3 regions of the Streptomyces sp. NPDC050619 genome follow, and region 1 is predicted to be linked to each of the others. Evidence: riboswitches for the same ligand, from Rfam matches in the RefSeq annotation. Region 1 holds a riboswitch; each other region holds the start of a gene.
The links. Region 1 has a riboswitch for cyclic di-AMP ahead of AB0I77_RS22735 (C40 family peptidase). Riboswitches for the same ligand answer to the same signal wherever they lie in the genome.

Region 1 (7,791 bases):
CGCCGAAGGAGGGGTACCCATGACCCGACCATCCGCCCGCTACGTGCTGCCCGAGTTCACCGAGCGCACGAGTTACGGAACCAAGTCGATGGATCCGTACTCGAAGCTGCTGGAGGAGCGGATCGTCTTCCTCGGGACGCAGATCGACGACACCTCGGCGAACGACGTGATGGCTCAGTTCATGTACCTGGAGTACCAGGACCCGGACCGGGACATCTCGCTGTACATCAACTCCCCCGGCGGCTCGTTCAGCGCGATGTCCGCGATCTACGACACGATGCAGTACATCCGTTGTGACGTGGAGACGACGTGTCTGGGGCAGGCCGGTTCGTCCGCCGCGGTGCTGCTGGCGGCGGGCGCGCCCGGCAAGCGGAACCTGCTGCCGGGCGCGCGCGTGGTGATCCACCAGCCCGCCGTGTACGAGCCGATGCAGGGACAGGCGAGCGATCTGGCCATCCAGGCCGACGAGTTGCTCCGCGTGCGCTCCCGCCTGGAGGAACTGCTCGTCAAGCACAGCGGCCGCAGCCCGGAGCAGGTGAACGCCGACATCGAGCGGGAGAAGATCCTGGACGCGCCGGGAGCGCTGGAGTACGGCCTCGCGGACCACATCATCCCGAGCCGCAAGACCACCATCGCCCCGCCCACCGGGAGGTGAGCGGCCGGTGCTCCCACCCGAACTGCCGCCCCTGCCCGCCCTGACGCGCGCCGAGGGCGAGGTGATCGACCGTTACCTCGACGTGGTCGACCTGCTCGGCCGTATCAACCCGGGCCGGCACGGAGACACATACGGCGGCCTGCGCGCCGCACAGGCGCTGGTCGCCAAGGCGACGCAGCTGCGGGAAGCGCTGGCGCTGATGCACCGTCGGGGCGAGACCGAGCTGCACGCCGACACGCTGGCGCGCGCGCTGCGTGTGCTGGACGGGGAGCGCCGCACGGCTCGCGTCACGGTGCCGCCGCTCTCCGACAGTTGACGGGACCCGCCACCCGGTCCGGACGAATCGCCCTGCTGACGGAGCGTCCGGACCGGAGTTGAAACGAACCGAACGGCGTACCCCTGTTCGGCGTAGACGTGGCTCTCTTCACGGGCCCGTCCAAGTTGCACAACACGCGTGGCCCGAGGGCGCAATGAGGTACTCCGGTGCTGGTCCGGGCGTCCTCGGGGCTCTCGACACCCCTTCGAACACGGGGGTGTCCACCCGAACGGGTGAGTGGTGAGGAACAACACAAACCCCGGGTTCCGTTGGGATATTCGGACATCCGTGAGTGAGGATCCCTGTCTGACGACAAGCCCCCGCCGCAGCGGCGGGGCGGTCCGGGCGGACGCCGAGTCCTGCCGCCGCCCGGATACCCGGTCGACAGGAGTGGATCGGCAGGAGTGGAGGACCCAGGCACGACGGGTCGCCGGAACGGTCACGCCATGACCGGGCCGAGCATCCCTTGGGGTGAAGCCGCAGCCGCGGCCGGGCAACTTCGCCAGCCCGAATCCGACAGGTCATCCTTCACAGGCGGCTGACGAAGGGTTGCGCATGACCGCGCTCAATCGTGTCCCGTCGCTCATGGTCCGGGCCTCTACCGCCTCGGCCCTCACCATCGCCGCAGTGGGCGGCTCCGTCGTGGTCCCGGGTGTCGCATCGGACGCCGCGGCCGCCACGACGGCGACGAAGGCACTTCAAGTCGCGGCCTCGAAGAAGGGCTCGCCGTACAAGTACGGCGCCACCGGACCGCGCCGGTTCGACTGCTCGGGGCTCACGCTGTACTCGTTCAAGAAGGCGGGCAAGAAGCTGCCCCGTACCGCGGCCCAGCAGTACAACAAGACGCGCCACATCTCCGTCAAGAGCCGCAAGGCCGGAGACCTGGTGTTCTTCCACTCGGGCTCGTCCGTGTACCACGTCGGCATCTACGCCGGGAAGGGAAAGATCTGGCACGCCCCGAAGACCGGGGACGTGGTCAGGCTGCAGAAGATCTGGACGAAGAGCGTCTGGTACGGCCGGGTCAGCTGACCGACCTCCCGCGGGGCGGCGGCGACCTGACACGCCGTCGCTCCCCGCGGGGCCCCGGAGCATGACATGGGCCCAGGTGGTTACTCGCTCCCGTATGCCCGACCACCACCGCCCCTGCACCGCGCGCAACGAGACGCCGCTCGAGCGGGCCGACCGCAACTTCGGCGAGCTGCTCCAGGAACTGCGCGTCACCCAGACCGGGGTGCAGATCCTGTTCGCCTTCCTGCTGACGCTGGCCTTCACCCCGCGCTTCCCGTCCCTCGACACGGTCCAGCGCGCCACCTACGTGGTCACGCTCCTGCTCGCGGTCCTCGCGGCGGCACTCTTCACGGCGCCGGCCGCGCTGCACCGCTCCCTCTTCCAGCGGGGTGCCAAGCCCCGCATCGTGCAGGTCTCCTCACGGCTCGCCGCCGTCGGCATGGGGGTCCTGGTGCTGGCGTTCACCGGCTCGGTGCTGCTCGTGGTGGACGTGACGACCGGCCGGGCCGGCGGGGTGGCCGCCGCCGCGGCGACCCTGCTCGTGTGCCTCGGCCTGTGGGGGCTGCTCCCCCGGCTGGTGCGGCGGGCCGGACAGGCCGGGGAGCACCGGACGGTCAGGCCGCCCACACCGGCTCGAGGAGGAGCACCGCACCGAGAACTGTCAGCGCGCCGCCGGTGACACCCTCGACCACCCGGGAGGCACGCGGCCCGCGCAGCCACCGGCCGAGCCGGTCGACCAGCAGGGCCACGGCCGGGAACCACACCAGGGCGAGGACGACCACGATCAGCGCGAGCACCAGCGTCCTCGGCAGCGCGGGGGGCCGGCCGGCACGAACTGCGGCAGCAGGCTGAGGAAGGTGATGGGCGCCTTGGGGTTGAGCGCGTTGGTGACGAAGCCCTGGCGCAGCGGACGGGCGGCGGACACCGCCCCGACGGGCAACTCCGAACGTGGCCACCGCAGTGCCCGCAGCGTGCGCACCCCCAGGTACAGCACGTAGGCGCCGCCCAGCAGTCGCAGCGTACGGAACAACGCCGGTACGGCGGTCAGCACCGCGGCGACCCCCGCCACCGCCAGCGCGGTGTGCAGGAGCAGCCCGCCCGTGATCCCGAGCGCGCAGGCGATGCCGGCCCGGCGGGAGATCAGGGCATTGCGTACGACCACGGTGAAGTCGGCGCCCGGCATGGCAATCATGCCCGCGGCGACACCGGTGAAGGCGAGGAGCTGTCCGTCCATGCGCCCAGCCTGCCGGGCGGGAGCCTTCAACAGGTATTTCGATTAGCCTGAGGAATCCTTAAGCATCGGTTTAGGCAGCACCGCTTCAGGCATGCCGGTTCAGGCAAGAGGAGAGCGCCGTGTACGACCCGATCCGGCTCGCCGCTCTCGTGGCGGTCTCCGAGGCCGGGTCGATCACCCGGGCCGCCGAGCGCCTGGGGTACACGACGCCCGCCCTCTCCCAGCAACTGGCCAAGCTGGAACGGGAGGCGGGCACCGCGCTGCTCGTCCGGCACCATCGCGGGGCACGGCTGACGGATGCGGGCGAGGTGCTGGTGGCACGGGCCCGCCGGGTGCTCGACGAGTTGGACCGGGCTCGGCACGAACTGGCGCGGCTGGCCGGGCTGTCCGGGGGCCGGCTCCGGCTCGGCACCTTCCCGACCGCCGGGATCCATCTGCTGCCGCCGGTGCTCAGCGCGTTCCGCCGGGCACACCCGGATGTGGAGCTGTCCGTGGCGGACTACGAACCGCCGGCCGGTATCGCGGCAGTGGCGGCCGGTGAGATCGACCTGGCGCTGACGCACACCTGCGAGCCCGCGGAACCGTTCCCGCTTCCCTCCGCCGTCGGTGCGGAGCCGGTCCTGGTCGAGGAGCTGGTCCTGGTGACCGCTCCCGGGCACGCCCTCAGCAGTGGCTCAGCCCGGCTTCCCCTGGCGGAACTCGCGGGTCAGCCGCTGATCAGCATGGCGCCGGACCATCCGGCCCGGCAGGGTGTGGAGGCGGTGCTGGCCCGGGCCGGGGCCACGCCGTCGGTGCTGGTGGCGACTCCGGGGTACGCCCTGGTGTGCGCGCTGGTCAGTGCGGGGCTCGGGGTCGGGGTCGTACCGGAGATGGTGGCGCGGACGGCGGCCACTCCGGTGGGGACGCGTCCGCTGGAGGCGGGAGAGCTGCGCCGTACGATTTCGGTCGTCCGCCGGACCGATGAGGCGGCGCCCGCCGCGGACGCCTTCCGGGCGCTGTTGCGCGGTGCGTTCGAACGCGCGCACCACGGCTGAGTTCTACGGCTCCTGCTGTCCCGCCGCCGTGACCGGCTCGGCCGGTACGGTCCACGGCAGTTCGATGGAGACCGTCTTGCCGCCCTCACGGGTGGGCCTGACTCTCAGTTTGCCGCCGCACTCGGCGGTGAGCCAGCGGATGATCACCATGCCCCGGCCGTTGTCCTGCTGGACGGCGGCGGGCAGGCGTTTCGGGAACCGGGGGTGGCTGTCGGTGACACCGATGCGCAGGTGTTCGTCACGGTCGAGCTCGATGCCCACCGTGAAGGTCGGTGACTGCCCGAACGTGTGCTGTACGGCGTTGGTGGTGAGTTCGGAGACGATCAGCCGGATGGTCTCGGCCACCTCCGTGTCCGCCGGCAGACCCCATTCCGCCAGGGTGCCGAGGACGTAGGTGCGGGCTGCGGAGACCGAGGCGGGATCGCTCGGCAGAGTGACGGATGCTTCCAGATGGTCTGCCATGGCGACGTCGTCCCTTTCCCAACGGGACCGCAGTCCGACACGGAGCGGCTGGTTCGAGTACGGTCCCGGACTGGTGCTTCGTCGCCAGACTGCCATTACCGCGCGGGTCACGGGTGGCGATCCACCAAGATGTGCATATATCTGTCGCTCGAAGCGGTGAACTCTGCGACGACAGACCGTATTTGCGGGGTCCTTGGGGGGCTAGTTTCGGGGGCTCGGTTCGGGTCTCGTTTCGAAGTTCCGGTTCGGAGTCCCGATGGGAGTAAGGAGTGGCCCATGCAGCACGGTCCCGCGGTGCGCCGCCGGAAGCTGGGCGCCGAACTGCGTGCGTTGCGCACCGGTGCGGGGTTCACGAGCGGTGAGGCGGCCCAGATGGTGGGCTGGCACCAGTCGAAGGTGAGCCGGATCGAGACCGGCGCCAGCGGGGTGAAACCGGCCGATGTGCGGTTACTCCTCGACGCCTACAGTGTGCGGGACTCCCAACTACGGGAGTTACTGCTGGTGTTGGCGGGACCGGATGAGGGCGGTGGCCGGCACCACTGGTGGCACGCCTACCGCGGGGTGCTGCCGCCGACCTACCGCGACTTCATCAGCCTGGAGTCGCAGGCGAGCACGATGCGCACACTGGAGACCTCGGTGGTGCCCGGGCTGTTGCAGACCCCCGAGTACGCCCGGGCGGTGACGAAGGCGGCGGTCGACGGGCTGGATGACGAGCGGCTGGACGCACTGGTCGAGGTGCGGCTGGCCAGGCAGGACGTGCTGCGCACGCATCCGCCGCTGGAGCTGAGCGCCGTCCTGGACGAGGCCGTGCTGCGGCGCGAGGTCGGCGGCCCCGAGATCATGGCCCGACAGCTGGCCCGGCTCGTCGAGGCGGCGCGGCTGCCCCAAGTGCGGTTGCAGGTCCTGCCGTTCACGGCCGGGGCGCACATCGGCATCACCGGGCCTTTCGTTGTCTTCTCATTTTCGAGCACATCTGATCTGGATGTGGTCGTTCTCGACCACTTGACGAGTAGCCTCTATCTAGAACGGAAAGAAGACCTCCAGGCCTACACCGAGGCCTTCAACACCCTTCAGTTCCACGCCCTTTCGCCCGAGGACTCGTTGGACTACATCGCCGCGACAGGTGGCGGCGTGTAAGGAGGCACCCCCCATGTCTGCACTGCCTCGGCACGTACCTTCCAGCACCGATCTGCACGGTGTGCGGTGGCTGCGCAGCCGCTACAGCACCGGAGCGAACAACTGCGTCGAGACGGCTCGGCCGCACTCCGGTCCCTGGGCCGGACTGCTCGCCGTGCGCGACTCCAAGGACCCGGCCGGACCCGCGCTGCTCTTCTCCCCCGAAAGCTGGGCGGGCTTCACGACCGCGGTGCAACAATCCGACCGGTTGAACCACATCTGACCGGTTGCACGACATCTGCCCAGTTCACCCGTCGCGCGACGCACGGCCGTGTCACGCCGACTCATGGTCGCGTCTCGCCGATCACTCGTACAGCGCGTTCGATCTGCCCCTCGGAGAGGTCCGCGCGGGCGGTCAGCCTCAGCCGTGAGATGCCGTCGGGGACGGAAGGAGGACGGAAGCAGCCCACGGCCAGCCCGGCCGCACGGCAGCCGGCCGCCCAGCGCAGGGCGCCCTCCGGGGACGGCGCGCGCACGGAGACGACCGCGGCGTCCGGACGTACCGCCTCCAGACCCGCGGCGGTCAGGCGTGCGTGCAGTCCGGTCGCCACCGCGCGTGCCCGCGCCGCCCGCTCCGGCTCGCGACGCAGCAGTCGCAGGGCGGCCAGGGCCGCGCCGGTGGCCGCGGGGGCGAGGCCCGTGTCGAAGATGAACGTGCGGGCCGTGTTGACCAGGTGGTCGATCACCCGGGCGGGGCCGAGGACGGCTCCGCCCTGGCTGCCGAGCGACTTGGACAGCGTGACCGTCGCGACGACGTCCTCGGCGCCCGCGATTCCCGCCGCGTGCGGGGCGCCCCGGCCGCCGTCGCCGAGGACGCCGAGGCCGTGTGCGTCGTCGACCAGCACTCCCGCGCCGCGCTCCCGGCACACACCGGCGAGCACGGCCAGCGGGGCCGCGTCGCCGTCGACCGAGAAGACCGTGTCGGACACGAGGAGGGCGGGGCCTTCGTGGGTCCGGAGTGTTTTGCTCACGCCGTCCGGGTCGGCGTGAGCGACGACCTGTGTGGTGCCGCGGGCCAGCCGGCAGCCGTCGATCAGCGAGGCGTGGTTGCCCGCGTCGGAGACGATCAGCGTGCCGTGCGGGGCGAGCGCGGTGACCGCGGCGAGGTTGGCGGCGTAACCGGAGGAGAACACCAGGGCCGCCTCGAAGCCGCAGAAGTCGGCGAGCCCGCCTTCCAGTTCGGCATGGAGTTCGGTGGTGCCGGTGACGAGCCGGGACCCGGTCGCGCCGCCGCCCCAGGTCCGCGCGGCGCGCGCCGCGCCCTCGGCGACCTCGGGATGGCGGGCCAGCCCGAGGTAGTCGTTGCTCGCCAGGTCCAGGAGCGGCGAGTCGGCCGGGCGGGGACGCAGCGTCCGTTCGAGTCCGGCGCGACGGCGGGTTTCCGCCTCCTCGTCGATCCAGCCGAACGCCATCGGTCCTCCCGGTTTTTGTAGGCAGTGCACAGACAGTAGCGGGGCGACCAGGCACCCGCTGTGTGGCGATACCCACATGTCGGAGCCCATTGGTTGTGTGAAGTCTCCTTGGCCCCGGACGGCTCCGTAGGACAGGATCGGCTCTCATGGACCTGCTGAACACGCTCGTGGACAAGGGGCTTCGGCGCGCTTCGCCGACCCGCGAGGAGGCGCTGGCCGTCCTCGCCACTTCCGACGACGACCTGCTCGATGTGGTGGCCGCGGCCGGCAAGGTACGGCGGCACTGGTTCGGCCGGCGGGTGAAACTCAACTACCTCGTCAACCTCAAGTCGGGCCTGTGCCCGGAGGACTGCTCGTACTGCTCCCAGCGGCTCGGTTCCCAGGCCGGGATCCTCAAGTACACCTGGCTCAAGCCCGACGACGCCTCGAAGGCCGCGGCGGCCGGATTGGCGGGAGGCGCCAAACGGGTGTGTCTGGTGGCCAGCGGGCGCGGC
Region 2 (7,791 bases), on a different contig from region 1:
CGGCGGGCTCGCCAACCACCTGGCCACCCTGCGCACGACCGACAGCTACGAGAAGGTCCTGGCCTGGGGAAAGGACGTACTCCAGCGGACCCCGCTGGTGGGCAACACGATCTACGAGTCGCTGCACGGCGCGAAGAAGGGCTTCAAGGACGCGTTCGCGCCGCAGGGCATGTTCGAGGACCTGGGCCTGAAGTACGTCGGACCGATCGACGGGCACGACCTCAAGGCCGTCGAGTCGGCGCTCAGGCGCGCGAAACGCTTCCACGGGCCCGTGCTGATCCACTGCCTGACCGAGAAAGGGCGCGGCTACGAACCCGCCCTCGCGCACGAGGAGGACCACTTCCACACCGTCGGCGTGATGGATCCGCTCACCTGTGAACCCCTCGCGCCTTCCAACGGCCCTTCCTGGACCTCGGTGTTCGGCGAGGAGATCGTACGGATCGGCGAGGAGCGGGACGACGTCGTCGCGATCACGGCGGCCATGCTGCACCCGGTGGGGCTGGCCAAGTTCGCCGCCCGCTTCCCGGACCGGGTGTGGGACGTCGGCATCGCCGAGCAGCACGCGGCGGTGTCCGCGGCCGGACTCGCGACGGGCGGGCTGCATCCGGTCGTCGCCGTCTACGCGACGTTTTTGAACCGCGCCTTCGACCAGCTCCTGATGGATGTGGCCCTGCACCGCTGCGGGGTCACCTTCGTGCTGGACCGAGCCGGTGTCACCGGTGTCGACGGGGCCTCCCACAACGGTATGTGGGACATGTCGATCCTTCAGGTCGTCCCCGGCCTCAGGATCGCCGCGCCACGCGACGCCGACCAACTGCGGGCGCAGCTGCGGGAGGCGGTGGCCGTCGACGACGCGCCGACGCTCGTCCGCTTCCCGAAGGAGGCGGTGGGGCCTCAGGTACCGGCGATCGACCGGGCGGGCGGGATGGACGTGCTGCACCGCTCCGGGGAGGGGCCGCAGGTCCTCCTGGTGGCCGTCGGCGTGATGGCGCCGGTGTGCCTCCAGACCGCCGACCTGCTGGAGGCTCGTGGCATCGGGTGCACGGTCGTCGACCCGAGGTGGGTCAAGCCCGTCGACCCGGCACTTGCGGAACTCGCCGCCGAGCACCGTCTGGTCGCCGTCGTCGAGGACAACAGCCGCGCGTCCGGGGTCGGCGCGGCGGTGGCGCTCTCCCTGAGCGACGCCGAAGTGGACGTCCCCGTACGGCGGTTCGGTATCCCGGAGCAGTTCCTCGCGCACGCGAAACGGGGCGAGGTGCTCGCCGACATCGGACTCACGCCCGTCGAGATCGCCGGACGGATCAGCGCGAGCCTGGCCGTCAAGGAGACGACGACCGGCGGCCCAGTCAAGGAGACAGCCGAATGACCAAGGAGTTCGACCTCGCCGCGCTGCTCGCCGAGCGCGGAGCCGAGCGCTACGAGCTGCACAGCAGACACCTCAACCACCAGCTCCCGCGCATGCTGCACACCATCGGCTTCGACAAGGTCTACGAGCGCGGCGAGGGCGCGTACTTCTGGGACGCGGACGGCGACGACTACCTGGACATGCTCGCCGGGTTCGGGGTGATGGGCCTGGGCCGCCACCACCCCGTCGTCCGCAAGGCGCTGCACGACGTCCTGGACGCCCAGCTCGCCGACCTCACCCGCTTCGACTGCCAGCCGCTGCCCGGGCTGCTGGCCGAGAAGCTGCTCACGCACAGCCCCCATCTGGACCGGGTGTTCTTCGGCAACAGCGGTACGGAGGCGGTCGAGGGCGCGCTGAAGTTCGCCCGGTACGCGACCGGCAAGCCGCGGATCCTGTACTGCGAGCACGCCTTCCACGGCCTGACCACCGGGTCGTTGTCGGTCAACGGCGAGGGCGGCTTCCGGGACGGCTTCGCCCCGCTGCTGCCCGACACGGCCGTCCCGCTCGGTGATCTCGACGCCCTGGCACGGGAGTTGAAGAAGGGTGACGTCGCCGCCCTGATCGTCGAACCGGTCCAGGGCAAGGGCGTGCACGAGTCCCCGCCCGGATATCTGCGCGCGGCCCAGGAGTTGCTGCACCAGCACAAGGCGCTGCTCATCGCGGACGAGGTGCAGACGGGCCTCGGCCGGACCGGGGACTTCTACGCCTACCAGCACGAGGAGGGCGTCGAACCCGACCTGGTGTGTGTGGCCAAGGCGTTGTCCGGCGGCTATGTGCCGGTCGGCGCCACCCTCGGCAAGGACTGGATCTTCAAGAAGGTCTACTCGTCGATGGACCGGGTGCTCGTGCACTCGGCGAGCTTCGGCTCCAACGCGCAGGCCATGGCGGCCGGGCTCGCCGTGCTGTCCGTCATGGAGAACGAGCAGATCGTCGCGAACGCCCGCGCCACGGGCGAGCTGCTGAAGTCCCGGCTCGCGACGCTCGTCGACAAGTACGAGCTGCTCGCCGACGTCCGCGGCCGGGGCCTGATGATCGGCATCGAGTTCGGCAGGCCCAAGTCGCTGAAGCTGCGCAGCCGGTGGACCATGTTGCAGGCCGCGCGCAAGGGGCTGTTCGCGCAGATGGTGGTCGTCCCGCTGCTCCAGCGGCACCGGATCCTCACCCAGGTCTCCGGCGACCACATGGAAGTGATCAAGCTGATTCCGCCGCTGATCGTGGGGGAGCGGGAGGTGGACCGGTTCGTGGACGCCTTCACGGACGTGATGGACGACGCGCACAGCGGCGGCGGGCTGATGTGGGACTTCGGCAAGACGCTCGTCAAGCAGGCGGTGGCGAACCGATAGCGAGGACGTGCGAGGCGGGCAGGCGGGCGCGGAGTGGGCGCCCGCCTCCCGTCTCAGTCGAGCAGCCGCTCCCGCAGCCGCTCCCGGATCTCCGGGGTGATCCCGAGGCCCTGCTCCAGGTAGGCCTCGACGCTGCCCCACTTGTCCTCGATCGTCTCGAAGGCGGCCGTCAGATACTCGGCGCGGGCGCCGAACAGCGGGCTGAGCAGTTCCATGACCTCGGGGGAGTAGGCCGAGGCGGAGCTCGAGGTGCGGCGCACCTTGTAGCGGCGGTGCTTCGCGTTCGACTTCAGGTAGTCGGCGAGGATCGCCTCCCGCTCGACGCCCAGCGCGAGCAGCGTCACCGCGATGGACAGGCCCGCGCGGTCCTTGCCGGCCGCGCAGTGCATGAGGACGGGGACGCTGTCCTCGGCGATCGAGTGCAGCACCTGGGAGTGCTCGGCGGTGCGCTCCTTGATGATCTGGCGGTACGAGGTGATCATCCGATTCGCCGCCTTGCCGTCGCCGAGGATCTCGCGCAGCTGGTCGGTCTCGCCGTCCCGGACCATCGTCCAGAACTCGGCGCCGTGCGCCGGGTCGGTCAGCGGCAGGTTCACATTGCGCACGCCCGGCAGCTCTACGTCGGGCCCTTCCAGCTTCTGGTCCGCCGCATTACGGAAGTCGAAGATCGTGTGCAGGCCCAGGGAAGTGAGTAAGGACGCGTCCTGTTCGGTGGCGTGGGCGAGGTGGCCGCTGCGGAACAGCACTCCGTACCGCACCCGTCGTCCGTCCTCGGTCGGCAGTCCGCCCACGTCCCGGAAGTTGCGCACTCCGGCCAGCTCGGGTTCGGTCGACGGGACCTGCTGCGTCACGTGGGCTCCTCCCACTCCGTCCCGCCGACGCGGCTCGACGACGGGCACTCACTCGACGATACGACATGGATTCCTGGGGCAATGAGTTGTCCACAGGCGTTGCACCGTAGGCTCTCGGCGCTTGATGATGTTGAGGCTTGAGCGCACCTGTTCGTTTTCTGTTCGTATCTGTGAGGGACTGCATGCTGGAGATCGCCGAGAGCGGCCGTACGTGGATTCTGTCCGGGCCGACCAGCAGTTACGCCGTCCATCTCACCGATGACGACGAGCTACTGCACCTGCACTGGGGGCCGCGGATCACGCTCGCCGACGCCGAGGCCCTCGCTCTGCGCCCGCTGCCGGACTACTGGCCCTTCGAGTCCCCGCTGGACGGACGCGAGGAGTACCCGGTCGAGGGCGGCCCTCGCTTCGTCCGGCCGGCCCTGTCCGTGCGCACGGACGAGGGGCGCGGCACCGAGTGGAGCTTCGAGGCGTCCGACAGTGAGGGCGACGAGCTGCGGCTGCGGTTCCGTGACGGCGGGCTCGTGATCACGCTGCACTACCGCATGCGGGACGACGTCGTCGAGCGCTGGGTGAGCCTGGACAACGAAGGGCCCGCCGTGGAACTCCTTCGCGCCGACTCCGCCACCTGGACCCTGCCCGACCGCGAGGCCTGGCGGCTGTCCCAGCTGCACGGCCGCTGGGCCGCGGAGTCCCGGCTGGTGCGTGCTCCCCTCACCTACGGTGAGAAGGTCATCGGCAGCCGCCGCGGTCATACCGGACACCAGCACCTGCCGTGGGTCGCGCTCGACACCGACGCGACCGAGGAGCGTGGCGAGGTGTACGGCTGCGCCCTCGGCTGGTCCGGCTCCTGGCGGATCGCCGTGGCCCAGCTCCCGGACACGCGGATCCAGATCACCGGCGGGGCCGGTTACGACGACTCCGGTCTGCTCAGTCTGGCGGCGGGGGAGTCGTTCACGACGCCCGTCTTCGCCGGCCTGTGGAGCGACGGCGGCTTCGGCGGGGCGAGCCGCGCCTGGCACGCCTACCAGCGGACGTACGTCATTCCGGACGCGGACACGGACCGGCCGGTGCTCTTCAATTCCTGGGAGGCCACGGAGTTCGACATCTCGGAGGAGCAGCAGGGGGCGCTGGCGCGGCGGGCCGCCGCGATGGGCGTCGAGCTGTTCGTCGTCGACGACGGCTGGTTCGGGGCACGCACCAGCGACCGCGCCGGGCTCGGCGACTGGACGCCCAACCCGGACCGCTTCCCGGGCGGCCTGCGCCCCCTCGGCGACTACGTGCACGCGCTCGGCATGCGGTTCGGCATCTGGGTCGAGCCGGAAATGGTCAATCCGGACAGCGATCTGTACCGCGCCCATCCGGACTGGGTGCAGTACCAACCGGGGCGAAAGCGGACGGAACTGCGCAATCAGCTCGTGCTGAACCTCGCGCGCGAGGACGTCCAGGAGTACCTCTGGGAACAGCTCCACGCACTCCTCTCCAGTGCCCCGATCGACTACGTGAAGTGGGACTTCAACCGCTGCTTCACCGACGCGGGCTGGCCCGGCGAGCCCTACCCGCAGCGCCTGTGGGTCGACCATGTGCACGCCCTGTACCGCCTGTTGGACCGGCTGCGGGCCGCCCACCCCGGCGTCGCCTTCGAGTCCTGCTCGGGCGGCGGCGGCCGGATCGACCTCGGCGTGCTGAGCCGCACGGACCAGGTGTGGACCTCGGACAACACCGACCCGCTCGACCGGCTCGCCATCCAGCACGGTTTCAGTCAGATCCACCCCGCCCGGGTCATGGCCGCCTGGGTCACCGACAGCCCCAACACCCAGCTCAACGGCCGGATCAGCTCCCTGCGCCTCCGGTTTGTCAGTGCCATGGCCGGGGTGCTCGGGGTCGGCGGAGACCTCGCCGAGTGGACCGAGGAGGAGCTGGCCGAGGCCCGCGAGTGGGTGACCCTCTACAAGGAGATCCGGCCCCTCGTGCAGCGCGGCGACCTCTACCGGCTGCGCCCTCCGCAGGGCGGGCTGAGTGCGGTGCAGTACGTGCTGGGTGACGAGGCGGTCGTCCTCGCCTGGCTCGAGGCGCAGCACTACGGCGAGCCCGTCCCGGCGCTGCGACTGCGCGGCCTCGACCCGACAGCCTCGTATGAATGCCGCGAAACGGGCGAAGTTCACCGGGGGGCCGTACTGCTGCACCACGGGCTGCGGACAGGGCTGCGCGGTGACCTTGATGCGACGGTTCTCCGGCTCCGCCGCATCTGAGAGCTCTGTCCTAATTAGCGCCTTGAGTCCAACTCCTGGTGAATTGGCGGGACCTGGCGAGGAGGCACGTGAGGAGCGTCATATTCGTGACCGTGTGTCGCCCGTCATGTTCACGTAATTCACACGCTTTTCAAGGGTGTTTGAGCTGAAGGGCGCTCTTTCAATTCACGGAGGGTGACGGGAATTCTCACAGGGGATCAAGAAGAAACGCATTCACGGGGAACCTCTCGCTTGTCCCTTTGCGTCTTAGTCGCTTACGTTCACCACCGATCCGGACGGACGCCCAATCCTGCCGCCGCCCGGAGCCCGCACACTCACCCGTCCACGGCAGGAGCGGGGGACCCACAGGTAGAACCGCCTGTTCCGGTCTCCGGAACAGGCTAGGGGTAAAGCCGTGCTTCGGCATGGCCGGGCATCTCCAGTCCGCACCCGACAGCTCACCTCGCAGGCGCCGGAGAGGAATTCACCATGCCCGCGAAGGGTAAGCACCGCCGCCCCAAGTCCCAGCGTTTCACCCGTTCCATCGCCGTTGCCGGAACCGGCGGTGCCGCGCTCGCCCTCCCGCTTCTGGGGGCCACCGGCGCCCATGCCGCCCCCGCGCAGTCCGTTTCGGAAAAGGCCGTTCAGTCGTCCGTTCCGGCCGCCGAGAAGAAGGTGGCTGAAAAGCCGGTGGCTGGAAAGAAGGCTGCCGCGAAGACGTATTCGGTTCGGGCCGGCGACTATCTCGCGAAGATCGCCGAGGAGCAGAGCGTCAGCGGTGGCTGGCACAAGCTCTACGCCGACAATCGTGAGGCGGTCGGGGACAACCCGTCGTTGATCCATCCCGGTCTGAAGCTCGCGATCGGCAAGAAGGCCACGACGAGTACCGCCAAGACCGGGTCGTCGCCCTCTTCGTCGTCGTCCAAGCCTTCGCCCAAGCCCAAGTCGAAGTCGTCGTCCGCGCCGAAGGCGTCCTCCTCGGCGAAGACCGAGTCGGCCGCGCAGACGACCGACAACGCCAGCGGCTTCACGCTCCCGGTGGGTGGTGCCTCCGTCGGTACCGGGTACCGGGTCGCGGGTAGCATGTGGTCCAGCGGTTACCACACCGGCGTCGACTTCGTCGTCCCGACCGGCACCTCGCTCAAGGCCGTCGGCGCGGGCACGGTCGTCTCCGCGGGCTGGGGCGGTGCGTACGGCAACCAGGTCGTCATCAGGCTCGCCGACGGCTACTACGCGCAGTACGCCCACCTGTCCTCGCTCTCCGTCTCGTCCGGTCAGACCGTGACCGCGGGGCAGCAGGTCGGCCTCTCCGGTGCGACCGGCAACGTGACCGGCCCGCACCTGCACTTCGAGATCCGCACCACGCCGGACTACGGCTCGGACGTGGACCCGGTCGCCTACCTCCGTTCGAAGGGCGTCGCCGTCGGCTGACGCCCCACCGACCACCTGTCTGACACGCTGCCGAAGGCCGGACCCCGATCCCCGGGTCCGGCCTTCGGTATGCCCGGGCGGGGAGAGGGGGGACACTGTGAACTCTGAAGCGGTGCAAGCGCTTTCCCTCTCCGCTTCTCTCTCCACTTCGCTCTCCACATCCGAAGGAGCCGTATCCCGTGACGACCACGCGTAGAGCTTTCGGCGCCCTGGCCGCCGGTGCCGCCGTCGCCGCCCTCACCCCCGGCACCGCGAGCGCCGGACCTCGCCACCGCCGGCTCATCGCCCACGACGACTTCCGCCGCGGCCTCGGCAAGTGGGCCGTCGAACTCCAGGACGGCGGCACCGTCACCGCAGCCCGGGGCGTGCTGGAGATCGACGTGCCGAGCGGTGCGACGGTCTGGTTCAAGCAGCGGCTCGAGGGGCCCTACGTCCTGGAGTACACCGCCACGCCGGTGTCGGAGGGCGGGGTCAACGACCGGGTCTCGGACCTCAACAACTTCTGGAACGCCACCGACGTGCGCTCTCCG
Region 3 (7,791 bases), on a different contig from region 1:
ATGAGGCCCGAGCAGTCGAAGGCGTCCGGGCCCGTCGCGCCCCATACGTAGGGGCTGCCGAGCTTGGCGTAGGCGTACGAGACGGCCGCCGCCGCACGGGAGTTGGGGGCCTGGGAGGTGGCGGAGCCGGTGGCCGCGAGGCCGTCCCGGCCCGCTGTCGACGACCGTGAGGCGCGGGACGCGTCGCCCCCGAGCCGCGTGCGCTCCTGGGCGGTCAGCTGGGACAGCAGGCGTCTGGCCGTGCCCAGCTTCCCGTTGATCGTCTTCTTGTGCCGGTTCAGCTCGGCCTGACGGGACTTGAGCGAGGTCAGCTCGATGTGCGCGGCCCCGCGCAGCCGCTCGATCTCCCGCAGCTGCTTGCGGACGGTCGCGACGGAGGAGGCCTGGCGGTTGCCCGCCCGTTCCACGAACTCGGCGCCGTTCAGGTAGCCGTCGGGGTCCTCGGAGAGCGCGAGTTGCAGCGCGGGGTCCAGGCCGCCTTCGCGGTACTGCGCGGCCGCCGTCGAACCCAGTGCGTCCCGCGCCGAGTTGAGCTTCTCCGTCTTGCGCGCCGCCTCGTCCTGAAGGGTCGCCAGCCGGGTCTCGGCACCCTTCGCCTTCTCCTTCGCGCCGTTGTACCTCTCGGTGGCGACCTCCGCCTCCTGGTACAGCTTGTCCACCTTCGCCTTGACCTGTGCCGGTGTCAGCTGCGGCTCGGCGTGTCCGGTCCCGTCGAAGCCCGTCGCGGTCGCCGCGCCGGCGAGGGCGATCGTCGCCGCCGTACGGGCCGTGTTGCCGCCGGTCGAGCGTTGTCGGGGCTTGCGGTGCGCTGCCACGTGGACTGCACGTCCTTTCGTACGACCACTCTGGGACGGTTTGCGCGTCCGGCGGCGGCCCGCACAGGGGGAGCTGGACCGCCGCCGGACCTTCTTGGCGGTGGTGGCCGACTACCGCCCCTGGCCCGGGCGGCGGTGGGGAGCCGGTCACCTGGTGGAGGACGCTAAACCGCGCTGTACCGGCGCGGTGACGCGATGTGCGGAAGTGCCGCGAGCGGACCGCCGGGTGACCGTAAGTGACCGTGATCCGGTGTCGGCGCCGTCGACTTCACGCAGCGCGATGACCGAAGTGGGGATTCCGGGACAGGCGGGGGCGACGGGATGCTATGGGTCGCATATATGCAAGATCCGGTCAAGGGAGGTGGGCCGGTGTCGGGCGGCATCTGAGCCTCTGATTAGGCTCCGGACTCATGGACGTACTCATCCATCTCTTCGTCGCCCTGCACATCGTCGGCATCGCCGCGCTGCTCGGCGGTTTCCTCACGCAGATGAAGGCGATGGGCCAGGGCACGGCCCGCTTCGTCCCCGCGATGCTGCACGGCGCGCTCACCATGCTGGTCACCGGCGCGATCCTGGTCGGGCTCAACCAGGCCGACGACCAGCCCGTCAACAACATCAAGATCGGCGTGAAACTGGCCCTGCTGATCGTGATCCTCGGCCTGGTCTACGTGAAGCGCGACGACGAGAAGGTGGACAAGAGCCTGTTCGGCGTGGTGGGTCTGCTGACGACCGCGAACATCTTCATCGCGGTGCTGTGGACATGACGGATGTGACGGACGCGATGGACGTGACCGCGTCAGCAGGACCCACCACTGACCCGCGTCAGGCCGGACGTACCACGCTGTAGATCGACGACTCGCCGTCGTAGTAGATCGACTCCTCGCGGACGTACGCGCCCGGCTTCGGGGCGTGGATCATCATGCCGTTGCCGATGTACATGCCGACGTGGCTGATGTCGTCGTAGAAGAAGACCAGGTCACCGGGCTGGGCGTTGGAGAGGGAGACCGTGGTGCCGGCGTTGACCTGGTCGTAGGTGACACGCGGGATGTCGACGCCGGCGGCTTTCCAGGCGGCCTGGGTGAGGCCGGAGCAGTCGTAGGAGCCGGGGCCCGTGGCGCCCCAGACGTACGGCTTGCCGATCTGGGCGCGGGCGAAGGCCAGCGCCTTCTCGGCCTTGGTGGCGTACGAGGAGTCGGGCGCGGAGGGCGCGGAAGGTGCGGAGGTGCTGGGGGCGGTGGTGGATCCGGAGGAGCTCTCCTGCTCCTGCTGGGCCGCGGCCTCTTCCCGGGCCTTCTGCTCCGCCGCCTGCTGCCGTGCCAGCTCCGCGGCCTTGCGGGCCGCCTCCTGCTGCTTCTCCTTCTCGATCGCCGCGAGCCGTGCCTTCTCCTCGGCGGTCAGCTTCGACAGGAGTTCTCGTGCGCCGGCGAGCTTGGTCTGGACGGTCGCCTTGGCCGTCTTCAGGTCGCCCTGCGACTCGGTGAGCGTCTCGAGGCTCTTCGTGGCCTCCTGGCGCTTCTTCATCGTCGCGGACTGCTCGGTGACGTAGTCGTCGACCGCGCCTTTCTGGCGACTGGTCAGCCGGCCCATCAGCTGGTTCTGGTCGAAGTAGTCCTGCGGCGAGTCCGCGAGCAGGAAGGTCGCGGTGTCGGGGGCCGAGGCGCCGGTCCGGTACTGGGCGGCGGCGAAGGTGCCCAGTTCCTCCCGCGCCTCGTTGAGTTTCTGCGTGCGCTGGGCGACGTCGTCGAGGAGGGTGTCGACGCGCTTGCGCTGTTTCGCGGACTTCTCCTTGGCCGCGTTGTACTTGTCGGTCGCCGACTCGGCCTGGCGGTAGAGGTCGTCGACCTTCTTCTCGACTTCCTCGAGGCTCGGTTTGTCGTCGGCCGAGGGGGCGGCGTTGGCCGTCTGGGACAGCAGGGCCACGGAGGTGAGGGCCGCCGTGGCGAGGGCGGGGGTCCGTATGCCTGCTACGCGCGTGCCCGAAGGACGCGACTTGCGGTGCGACGCCAAGGGAGGCGACTCCTTCCATGCTCCGCCTACCGAGTTAGCTGTCGGGTTCGGGCGGGTGGTCTGGAAGGGTTGCCCTACGGCCGTTCCCGGAAGGGAGCCGGCCGATTCACCCCAAGTTCGGTGGGTCCCCGGCTCCGGCTGCGCGGCGGCGCACCGGACTCGGCGGAGGCCGCGCGGCCCGGCGACGTTCGCCGGAGGGGGTCGTGCGGCCTGCTCGGCACCGTAGCCAACTCGTGTGGTGCCTGTGAAGGTTGATGGGTGAAATGCCCGATACATTTTCGTGACCTTGACTCAGGGCGTCGCCGGCCATCGCGGACCGTGACGGAACGGTTCCGGAGGGCGAGAAGGCCGGGTGATGTTCTCGGGGCGGCGGCGGGGTGTCAGTGGGGCGCCCTAGACTCGGAGAGCGATGAGCAGCCTCTTTGATGACAGCTTCCTGGCGAACCTCCAGGCCCCTCGTGGGCACGCGGAGGAGCCCCCGCCGCCGCCCGACGACGATCACGTACCGGAGTCCGTTCCGGACGATCTGTTCGGCGGAAAGTTCGACGTGCCCCCGGACCGGGACGCCTACTACCGCGACGGCGCCCCGCGCCCGGCGGTGGACGCGGCCGCGCTCCTGGAGGGGCTGAACGACAACCAGCGTGCCGCCGTCGTGCACCACGGCACCCCGCTGCTCATCGTGGCCGGCGCCGGCTCCGGCAAGACGCGTGTGCTGACCCACCGCATCGCCCACCTGCTCGGCGAGCGGCAGGTCCACCCGGGCCAGATCCTCGCGATCACCTTCACCAACAAGGCCGCGGGCGAGATGAAGGAGCGCGTCGAGCAACTCGTCGGCCCGCGCGCCAACGCGATGTGGGTGATGACCTTCCACAGCGCGTGCGTACGCATCCTGCGGCGCGAGAGCAAGAAGCTCGGCTTCACGTCGAGTTTCTCCATCTACGACGCCGCCGACAGCAAGCGCCTCATGGCCCTGGTCTGCCGTGACCTGGAGCTCGACCCCAAGCGCTTCCCGCCGAAGTCCTTCAGCGCCAAGATCTCGAACCTGAAGAACGAGTTGATCGACGAGGAGGACTTCGCCGCCCAGGCCACCGACGGCTTCGAGAAGACCCTCGCCCAGGCCTACGCGATGTACCAGTCGCGGCTGCGCGAGGCGAACGCCCTCGACTTCGACGACCTGATCATGACGACGGTCAACCTGCTGCGCGCGTTCCCGGACGTCGCCGAGCACTACCGCCGCCGCTTCCGGCACGTCCTCGTGGACGAGTACCAGGACACCAACCACGCCCAGTACGCCCTCGTCCGGGAACTCGTCGGCACCTCCGAGCACCCGGTGGACGTACCGCCCAGCGAGTTGGACCTCCCGCCCGCCGAACTGTGCGTCGTGGGCGACGCCGACCAGTCGATCTACGCCTTCCGCGGCGCGACGATCCGCAACATCCTCCAGTTCGAGGAGGACTACCCGGACGCGACGACGATCCTGCTGGAGCAGAACTACCGCTCGACGCAGACGATCCTCTCCGCCGCCAACGCGGTCATCGAGCGCAACGAGTCCCGCCGCCCCAAGAACCTGTGGACCAACGCGGGCGAGGGCGCGCGCATCACCGGCTACGTCGCCGACACCGAGCACGACGAGGCGCAGTTCGTCGCCGACGAGATAGACCGCCTCACGGACGCGCGCGAGGCGAAGGCCGGGGACGTCGCGGTCTTCTACCGTACGAACGCCCAGTCCCGTGTCTTCGAAGAGATCTTCATCCGCGTCGGCCTGCCCTACAAGGTCGTCGGCGGCGTCCGCTTCTACGAGCGCAAGGAGGTCCGGGACGTCCTGGCCTACCTGCGCGTGCTGGCCAACCCGGAGGACTCGGTCCCGCTGCGCCGCATCCTGAACGTCCCCAAGCGCGGCATCGGCGACCGCGCGGAGGCGATGATCGACGCCCTCTCCCAGCGCGAGAAGATCAGCTTCCCGCAGGCGCTGAAGCGCGTCGACGAGGCGTACGGCATGGCCGCGCGCTCCACGAACGCCGTGAAGCGGTTCAACACGCTGATGGAGGACCTCCGTACGATCGTCGAGTCCGGCGTGGGACCTGCGACCGTCCTGGAAGCCATCCTCGAACGCACCGGCTACCTCGCCGAGTTGCAGGCCTCCACCGATCCGCAGGACGAGACCCGGATCGAGAACCTCCAGGAACTCGCCGCCGTGGCCCTGGAGTTCGAACAGGAGTCCGCCGAGGGCGAGGCGGTCGGCGGGCTCTCCGCCTTCCTGGAGCGGGTCGCGCTCGTCGCCGACTCCGACCAGATCCCCGACGAGGACGAGGACGGCTCGGGGGTCATCACCCTCATGACCCTCCACACCGCCAAGGGCCTGGAGTTCCCGGTCGTCTTCCTGACCGGCATGGAGGACGGCGTCTTCCCGCACATGCGCGCCCTCGGTGAGAACAAGGAGCTGGAGGAGGAGCGGCGCCTTGCGTACGTCGGCATCACGCGCGCGCGGGAACGGCTCTATCTGACGCGGTCGTCGATGCGGAGCGCGTGGGGGCAGCCGTCGTACAACCCGCCGTCCCGTTTCCTGGAGGAGATCCCGGCGCACCACGTCGACTGGAAGCGGACCGGTGCCACGGCACCGATGTCCTCGGGTCCGGCGTCCGGCGTGGCGGCCTCGCTGTCGTCGTCCCGCTCCCGCTCGGCGGCCTCGGGCGCCTCCGGCTTCGCCACGCGGCGGACCTCGGAGAAGCCGGTGGTCGCGCTGGCGGTCGGGGACCGGGTGACGCACGACCAGTTCGGGCTCGGGACGGTGGTGGGCGTGAAGGGCACGGGCGCCAACGCCGAGGCGACGATCGACTTCGGGGAGGCGAATCCGAAGCGGCTGCTGCTGCGGTACGCGCCGGTGGAGAAGCTGTAGCGACGGCTGTAGCGACAGCTGTAGCGCTGTAGCGAGAGCTGTGGCGACTGCGCCGGTGGTGAAGCTGTGCGACTGCGGCTAGGAGCGACTGCGCCGGTTGTAAGCGTGTTGCGGGCGGCTTACGTCGGGTCGAGCCCGTGACTCCGCAGCCAGGGAAGCGGATCGATGGCCGAGCCGCCGGACGGCCGTACCTCGAGGTGCAGGTGCGGCCCGGTCGAGTTGCCCGAGTTGCCCGAGTAGGCGATCGGGTCGCCGGCCTTCACCGTCGTACCGGAGGCGACGCGGTAGCTGGCGAGGTGGCAGTACCACGTCTCCGTGCCGTCCTTCGCGGTCACGATCATCATGTTGCCGTAGGCGCTGTTCCACTGCGTCCGGACGGTGCCGTCGGTGACGGCCATCACGGTCGTGCCGTAGGAGACCGGGAAGTCTATGCCGGTGTGGATGGACATCCAGTTGACGCCGGCCTGGCCGAAGTAGGCGCTGAGGCCGCGCTGGGCGACCGGCAGCGCGTACTTGGGGCGCAGCCGCTCCTTGCGGGCCGCCTCCGCGGCCGCCCTCTTCTTCTCGGCCAGTTGCTGAGCCTTGAGGTCGATACGTTCCTGCGTGCGGCTGGCCCGGTCGGCGAAGTCGTCGACGCCGGCGGAGAGGCTCTCCAGCTGGGTGTCCAGCTTGTTGTTCGCGGCGGACGGCTTGACGGCGGTCACGTCCGACGCGGTCGTCGAGGCGGCCTTGCTGTCGTCGGTGAAGGTGCCGACGGACGCGGCGGCGATCCCGGCCACCCCCATCACGCAGGCCGAGGGCACGGCGATGGTCAGCAGCGGGGAGCGCTTGGGGGGCGGACGGCGGCGGGAGCGCCCCGCGCCGCGAGCGGCAGCGCGTGTCGCCGGGGCCGGGGCTGGAGTTGGTGTGGCTTCTTCCCGGTCGCTCAGGAGCGGGGCGACGGATGCGGCGGGCATGACGCCGGTGACGCCCAACTCGTTGTCGTCTGCGGCGGTTTCGTCGTGCGTGACCTGCTCGAAGGTCGCCGTCGCCTGCTGGTCGAGGGACTGGTGGAAGGATTCGGCGTGGGGCTCGTACTCCGCGGCGGCTGCCGAGGTGCCGCCGTCGGAGTTCCACTGCGTGGCGTCGTACGCCCCGGTGTCGAAGGCCTGCGTGCCCCATTCCCAGTGCTGGGTCTGGTCGGCCGGGCATCCTGACTGGTCGGGCTGGAGCCAGGCGCCCGCGTTCCACTGGCCGCTGACGTCGGGGCTCGTGGCCTGCGGCGGGATCACGGAGAGGTGCTGCTGCTCGCCGGTCCAGGCGGTGGTGTCGTACGCGCCGCTGTCGTGGGCGGCGTGGTGCTGGGCCGCGTACGCGTCGTAGTTCAGGGTCTGCTGGCTGCCCGTGGACCACGTCGAGCTGTCGTACGACCCCGTGCCGTCGCCGGGAAGGCAGCCGAAGAGGGGGTCGGCCTCGAAGGTCGGGGTGGCGTTGCCGCCGGTTTCGAAACCTGTGGCGTCGTAGTTTCCGTACGTGGTGAAGTCGCCGTACTGGGCTTCCTGGGTGCCGTATGACGCGTAGGGCGTCGAGGCGGCGTCGGAAGCCGGAGCCGGGGTGGTCATGGTCCCCGACGGGTGACGGTCGTTCACCAACTTCTCTTTCGCCTCGACAACAGGGGCTGGCAGAGCAGTGCGGTGACTGTACCCGGCGGTATGCGGGCGCGACAATCTTCCGCGGGTTTCACGCGCGCGGGAAACGGGCATTCGGCCGTGTTTCGGGGGACTGCGGGCGCGGGTTTGGCTCTGCGTTCGAAGACTGTTCGAAGATGAATGGCTGTCCGAGGGCTGTGGGTCGGCTGTTTCAGCTGTCAGGCCACCGTCAGGCCGCCCGAGTCGGCCGTGGCTTCGGCTGGGGTCTGTTCCGTGTCGAGTACCTGGCGTATCCCGGTCGCGACGGCGGGGTGCACGGGCAGGGCGAGATGCCCGATCCCGCTCACCCGGACGCTCTGCGAGATCAGGTCGGGGTGGTCGACGCAGGCTGTCTCCAGCGGGTCCATCAGATGGTCGAGGTCGCTCCAGAAGCTGACGAAGTGCG

Region 2: another riboswitch for cyclic di-AMP. It lies ahead of AB0I77_RS38320 (LysM peptidoglycan-binding domain-containing M23 family metallopeptidase); the one in region 1 lies ahead of AB0I77_RS22735 (C40 family peptidase).
Region 3: another riboswitch for cyclic di-AMP. It lies ahead of AB0I77_RS28820 (NlpC/P60 family protein); the one in region 1 lies ahead of AB0I77_RS22735 (C40 family peptidase).

The regions. Positions count from the first base shown of each region.
Region 1 covers NZ_JBFAIR010000013.1:215,048-222,838, forward strand. The annotation lists gene AB0I77_RS22725 (ATP-dependent Clp protease proteolytic subunit) at 20-655, shown strand; gene AB0I77_RS22730 (hypothetical protein) at 663-971, shown strand; cyclic di-AMP (ydaO/yuaA leader) riboswitch at 1,312-1,523, shown strand; gene AB0I77_RS22735 (C40 family peptidase) at 1,527-2,000, shown strand; gene AB0I77_RS22740 (DUF6328 family protein) at 2,095-2,658, shown strand; partial or broken gene AB0I77_RS22745 (LysE family translocator) at 2,594-3,213, opposite strand; gene AB0I77_RS22750 (LysR family transcriptional regulator) at 3,333-4,247, shown strand; gene AB0I77_RS22755 (ATP-binding protein) at 4,251-4,709, opposite strand; gene AB0I77_RS22760 (helix-turn-helix transcriptional regulator) at 4,986-5,846, shown strand; gene AB0I77_RS22765 (DUF397 domain-containing protein) at 5,860-6,108, shown strand; gene AB0I77_RS22770 (8-amino-7-oxononanoate synthase) at 6,170-7,297, opposite strand; gene bioB (biotin synthase BioB) at 7,444-7,791, shown strand, end outside.
Region 2 covers NZ_JBFAIR010000031.1:40,103-47,893, reverse strand. The annotation lists gene dxs (1-deoxy-D-xylulose-5-phosphate synthase) at 1-1,366, shown strand, start outside; gene AB0I77_RS38335 (aspartate aminotransferase family protein) at 1,363-2,748, shown strand; gene AB0I77_RS38330 (tyrosine-protein phosphatase) at 2,802-3,599, opposite strand; gene AB0I77_RS38325 (alpha-galactosidase) at 3,782-5,851, shown strand; cyclic di-AMP (ydaO/yuaA leader) riboswitch at 6,157-6,315, shown strand; gene AB0I77_RS38320 (LysM peptidoglycan-binding domain-containing M23 family metallopeptidase) at 6,320-7,261, shown strand; gene AB0I77_RS38315 (DUF6250 domain-containing protein) at 7,441-7,791, shown strand, end outside.
Region 3 covers NZ_JBFAIR010000019.1:93,983-101,773, forward strand. The annotation lists gene AB0I77_RS28810 (NlpC/P60 family protein) at 1-815, opposite strand, end outside; gene AB0I77_RS28815 (hypothetical protein) at 1,226-1,579, shown strand; gene AB0I77_RS28820 (NlpC/P60 family protein) at 1,638-2,822, opposite strand; cyclic di-AMP (ydaO/yuaA leader) riboswitch at 2,831-2,997, opposite strand; gene pcrA (DNA helicase PcrA) at 3,232-5,718, shown strand; gene AB0I77_RS28830 (M23 family metallopeptidase) at 5,838-7,319, opposite strand; gene AB0I77_RS28835 (alpha/beta fold hydrolase) at 7,565-7,791, opposite strand, start outside.